Regions from separate parts of the Clostridium zhoujianii genome, predicted to be linked through region 1. Evidence: riboswitches for the same ligand, from Rfam matches in the RefSeq annotation. Region 1 holds a riboswitch; the other holds the start of a gene.
What was found. Region 1 has a riboswitch for lysine ahead of ACSYT2_RS16425 (Na+/H+ antiporter NhaC family protein). Riboswitches for the same ligand answer to the same signal wherever they lie in the genome.
Positions count from the first base shown of each region.

Region 2: linked by a shared signal. The riboswitch ahead of lysA (diaminopimelate decarboxylase) and the one ahead of ACSYT2_RS16425 (Na+/H+ antiporter NhaC family protein) in region 1 are both predicted to bind lysine.

Region 1 is NZ_JBPUTF010000004.1:105,460-108,654, reverse strand. It holds gene ACSYT2_RS16425 (Na+/H+ antiporter NhaC family protein) at 1-1,324, opposite strand, end outside; lysine riboswitch at 1,463-1,638, opposite strand; gene ACSYT2_RS16420 (ABC1 kinase family protein) at 1,723-3,195, opposite strand, start outside.
Region 2 is NZ_JBPUTF010000005.1:66,000-69,194, forward strand. It holds gene ACSYT2_RS17110 (betaine/proline/choline family ABC transporter ATP-binding protein) at 1-223, opposite strand, end outside; gene lysA (diaminopimelate decarboxylase) at 504-1,799, opposite strand; lysine riboswitch at 1,899-2,065, opposite strand; gene ACSYT2_RS17120 (beta/alpha barrel domain-containing protein) at 2,171-2,842, opposite strand.

The DNA of each region.
Region 1 (3,195 bases):
CCAATATAAATATAACGCTTGGTAATAAGAATTTAGGTAGAGAGTCTGACAATAATGTTACTAAGAATTGAGCTGTTCCTAATTCCTTTATAACAGAACTTAACGACCAGGCTAGTATTAAAATAACACCAGTTATAATTAATCCCTTCATACCATCAATCCAAATTTCAATAGCTTCAGACACCGTGAATATCTTCTTACATACTGCAAGAGCTATAGCCACTATACTAGCAAATAATGCTGATTGGAATAATGCTATTGATGCATCTGCGTTACTGAAAGCTTGTTGTATTGCATTAAAAGAAAATGGTGCATCTGTAAATACCGCTTGAAGTACTGTATCTTCACCAGCCATTACTGATTGATATCCACTATAATAGAAACTAGCTAAAGCTGATACTATTAATGTACCTATAGGGATTATAGCATTCCATATACTTAACTTTACCCCTGTCTTTGCTTCAAACTCTTCTGCTGTCTCTTTGTCTACTTCAATATCCTTTAATACTTGTTCCCCTTTTCTTGCTCTAATTTCAGCCTTTCTCATTGGTCCAAATTCTCTTAATAAAACAGCAGTAATTACTACAAAAGCAAGTATTAATATATTATAAAATCTATATGGTATAGTTTGTAGAAATACACCAAAACCATCTACATTTTGACCAATCCCTTCAAATCCATCCTTTATTAATCCAACCTCAAGACCTATCCATGTTGATATAATTGCAAGTCCTGCAATTGGCGCTGCTGTTGCATCTATTATAAATGCTAATCTTTCTCTTGATACTTTCATTTTATCTGCTACTGGCTTCATTATAGGTCCTACTATAAGTGCATTAGCATAGTCATCAAAGAATACTAATATTCCTAAAAGCCACGTAACAACTTGTGCACTTCTTGGTGTTTTTGCTCTCTTTGCAAGAGCTTCAGCTACCGCTCTTGCTCCACCCATTTTAGAAACAAGGTTTATTACACCACCAATAACTAAAACTTGAAGTATTATACCTGCATTCCATGGATCCGCAAGTGAAGTAAGTGCTCTTTGAACAAAATCTAAAAATGCTTGAACTGTTGCTCCTATAATATTAAATCCTGTAAGTTGTAACATAAAACATCCTGACAATGTTCCAACAAACAATGAAATAACAACATTTTTAGTTATAAAAGCTAATATAATTGCAACTAGTGGCGGTATTAATGTCCACCATCCAAATTTTACTGAGTTAGTTACTGCTGGCTCAACTTCTGCAGCTAAAACGGCAGTAGATGATAATACTAGTAACATTAAAGTTGAGATAAAAATCATTAATCTTCTGTTCTTCATTTTATTATTCCCCCTATATTTTTTTGTGAAAAGAATTAGAGGTCCATCATTTTATAAGACATTATTTTTTGAATATGTCTAAAATAAAAAAGAGCCTTGAGTTAACACTCAAGGCTTTATATACACAATAAAAAAATCCTGAATGATAGCTCACCACAAAATGACTTTGTGACAGTCTTATACATATTCTATATAAGCCCAGCGTTAGGATATTTAAGCTTTAATCCTTCACTTCGGCGATATTTCCTTTCTTATTGCTTCATCCTGCTTAAGTCTGCAATAATACTCTTAAGTACCGCGCCTCTACCTCTTGTCTTATTCACTTCTTATAATTTAGGTTAATTATACATTTCATTCATTAATAATTCAAGAACTTTTTTAACATTTATTCATAAATACTATTTTTTCCCTTTAGCTTTGAAGTGACCAGCTTTAACTATAGATACTAATAGTATTATTGCAAAGACAGCAGATATGATATACCCCACAATGCCTAACATTGATAATCCCTTATAATCGGGACCTACCTTATTACTTATAATTAGTGAAGATCCTAATATTAAAGAAGATATTAATAATGTTGCAACTATTCTATTAACCATATTACTTATCTGAGATATAGTTTCATCTAAATTGGTTATATTTAAATTAATTCTTGTTCTACCATCGGAAATAGTATTAAGAACCTCCAATGTCTTGCTAGGTATTCTAATTGTATCTCTTGCAAACGCATATGCTGATAACACTAACTGCTCTTGATTCAATTCTTTTAATAAATCAAATTTCCCTTTGGATTTTGCAAAAGAAGTTACAACAGAAATTATATCCAAATCAGGATCTACTTCAGCCACTACACCTTCCAATATTACTAATCCTCTTACTAGAACCACTAATTCTCTAGGAAACTGAATTCTATTTTTTCTAGCCAATGTAAATATTTCCCTAAGCAATATCTCCATCTTTATATTTTTCAAACTTGTAGCTAAGTATGTATCAAACAAATATGATACATCTTCATAAATTGTTCCTTTATCTATTTTTCCCCGCTTAATTCCCACTGCTAATATGAAATCTACTAACTTCTTCTTATCACCTGTTGCCACAGATAACAGCGCAATATTTAGCCAACTTCTTAAGCCTTCATCTAATATTCCTGTAATACCAAAATCTATAAAGCATATACGATTATTAGATATTAATATATTTCCTGGATGAGGATCCCCATGAAAAAATCCATCATCAAAAATTTGTTTACAGTAACAAAGAGCTAATTTTCTCGCTATATCCTTGTTGTCATAACCCTCATTTCTTATCATCTTTAAGTCATTTATTTTAAACCCTTGAATATTTTCAAGAGTTAACACCTTTGAACTCCAAAGTTCCTCAATTATATCCGGAGCATATACAGAGGCTATATTTTTATTATTATTCTTAAATATTAATATACTTTCTCCCTCTGCTATAAAGTCCAATTCTCTTTCTGTACTTGCTTCTAATTCATTTAAAACCTCTATTGGATCCACAACTTCTATATTTATCTTTGCCTTGGTGAATTTAACTATTCTTTTTAAAATAGATATATCCATTTTCATAGTTTCTTGCACATCAGGTCTTTGAATTTTAACTATAACTCCTCTGCCATCTTTTAATATCCCATTATGAACCTGTGCTATAGACGCAGACGCCATTGGCTCTTCATCAAAAAACAAAAAGCACTCCCGTAGTCTTTTGTTTAAAGAACTTTCAAATACCATTTTTACATCTTCAAAACTCTCCATATAGGCTGAGTCCTGTAACTTTATCAGTTCATCTATGTACGCCTCTGGTAATATATCTGATCTTGTACTCAATATTTGTCCTATCTTAACAAA
Region 2 (3,195 bases), on a different contig from region 1:
TCCTTAACTGTATGGTATCCTCTTTTGAAATAGCCTTATCATCAATAAAGATATCTCCACTAGTAGGTTTAATCAACTTATTAATCATTTTTAATGTAGTAGTTTTTCCACATCCACTTGGACCGATTAAAACTACAAATGAACCTCTTTCTATATCCAAATTAATATTATCTAATATAACTCGAGATCCAATCTTTTTTGTTACATTTTTTATTTTTATCACTATATCCCGTCCCTTCATACTAACTGTATTTATTACAGTTATTCCGAATTCCTATATATAGCATAACATACTGCATCTTGAATTTTTTCTTATCTACCCCTTATAAGAGTTACTCTTCTGTTTTTAACTAATACTCTCCTTTGTTTACTCCATTTTACACTTAAATCTGATTTGAACATAAATTCAGAATAGTTTTCAAGATGATTTTAAGATTTTTTTTCTTAAAATAAAAGAAAAAAAGATGTAGATTCTCTACACCTTTTTAATATATTTTTATATCTTAAACTAGCTCATTTCTTATAAGGTCTTCATAACTTTCCCTCTTAACTGCCAATCTTGAAGTACCTTCCTTAACCATTACCACTGCTGGCTTTTGAATCTTATTATAGCTACTTGCCATAGAAAATCCATATGCTCCTGTAGACATTATTGCAAGTAGATCTCCTGTCTCAGCTTTTGGTAGCATAGTATCAGTAATTAATATATCTCCTGATTCACAACATTTACCTGCTATTGTAACCTTATTAGTATTAGGTTGTCCCATTTTATTTACTATTCCACATTCATATTTAGCTTGATATAAAGCTGGTCTTATATTATCAACCATTCCTCCATCAACTGCTACATATTCTCTAACCCCTGGAATCTCTTTAACAGATCCAACTCTGTAAAGAGTTAACCCAGCATTTCCAACTATTGAACGGCCAGGTTCTATTGTTAATATAGGTCTTTCAACATTTAAGTTTTTGCATACTTCATCAACTTTGTTTAAAATTGTTTCACAATATTCCTTAGTTGTTCTTGGTGAATCTGCCTCTGTATAGTATATTCCGAATCCACCACCAAGGTCTAATTCCTTAATTAAATGTCCTGTTTCTTTCTTTATATTATTTATTAACGTAAGCATTACTTCAACTGCATCTCTATATGGTTCAAGTTCAAATATTTGAGATCCTATATGACAATGAAGTCCTGCTAAATTTATATTTTTAAGGCTAATTGCCATTTTTACCGCTTCCATTATTATATCTCCAACAGGTGCAAATCCAAATTTCGAATCAATTTGTCCTGTCTTTATATAATCATGTGTATGAGCTTCTATTCCTGGAGTTATTCTTAAATAAATATCTTGTACTTTTCCCATATTATTAGCTATTCTATCTAGATTCTCCATTTCATATAGGTTGTCTACTACAAATCTACCTACGCCTAACTTTACTCCAAATTCAATTTCATCTAATGTTTTATTGTTCCCATGGAAATATACCTTTTCCATAGGTAATCCTGCTTTATATGCTGTATATAGTTCTCCACCGGATACAACATCTAGGCATAATCCTTCCTCTTTGATTAACTTAACCATTTCAACATTTAAAAAAGCCTTCCCTGCAAAGGCAACTCTATTATTTTCCTCACTACATTTAAAGTAATTATAATAATCTTTACATGTATTTCTAAGTAATTCTTCATCCATTACATATAATGGTGTACCATACTCTGCTGCTAAATTGCTTGCTTTAACGCCCCCAATTATCAACTCATTGCTGTCTACTGTCATACTTCCAAATAATTTCATATAAATATACCCCCAATTTAGTATAAAAGTTGATTAAATCTTCATAAAATAAATAAAACAGCAAAGATAACCCTTGCTGCCAAAATACACATATATAATGTACCTTGTAGCTCATCACATTTTGTGACAGTTATACACATATTTTATGTATATCCAGAAATAGATCCTGCAAAAATCCTACTTCTTCGGCCTAACACCTTTCATTAATCATCATAGTCTGCCGACTCTTATTAATTACTAATTGCTTTGGCACCTCTACCCTAGGTAATATCTCTCATACCATTTTATTCAACTTTAATCATTATGATACCACAATTTATTACATTTGTAATGAATTTTTTGAAATAATAACAAAACTTTCATTAACTTTACTAGAAACCACGATACTTGTCCATTAATTCACCCATTATCTCTGCTGAAGTAGGCGGTGTATATGTAATAGCATTTGCTCCAGCCTCTACAGTTGCCTTAACACTTTCTATTGTAGGACCTCCTGTTGCCATAACAGGAACCTCTGGGAACTGTTCTTTTATACTTCTAACTATTCTTGGAGTATCCTTACCTCCTGATACATTTAGTATAGTTGCTCCAGCCTCTATTCTTTCCGCTATATCTTCATGCTCCGATACTATTGTCACTATAACTGGTATATCAATGGTAGCTCTTACTTTTCTAACTATTTCATTAGATGTAGGTGCATTTACAACGACACCCATAGCTCCCTTGAATTCTGCATCTAAGGCTAGATTAACCACTCTTTTCCCTTGAGTGATTCCACCTCCAACTCCACAAAAAACCGGTACATCTGCTGCCATAATTAAAGCTTCAGTTATAAGTGGCTGCGGTGTGAATGGATAGACAGCTATAATTGCGTCAGCATTTGTATTTCTAATAATAGCTACATCTGTAGTAAATAGTAATGATTTTATTCTTTTTCCAAATATCTTAATTCCACTACAATCTCTAATAACTGATGGAACCTCTACTACATGGTTTCTTAATGTACCTTTTATTTCTGGCACGAATTTAGCCTCTTTTGCCATTATCTTTCCTCCCTACCTTATCGCTATACATTATATTATACTCTTTTATAAACTTTTATAAAGATAAAAAAAAAGTGAAATTTATCCCTTTGAATAATTACTCAGCTTTATAAAATTATATATTTAATTCAACATATCTTCTAACTGACCATTTTATTGAAAAAACTTAACTACAAATATCATTTTAAATAATATTTGCAGCCACACTTTTATTCTTAATATGTGAATTAATAGTATACACTCTCAAAGAGAAAATTTAAATAATACATATTAAAAATTCTAAAAAAATTTCATTTAATCTTTCCCATTTAAAGGATTAATGGTAAATTATAAATATAAGATTCTTAGGAGGC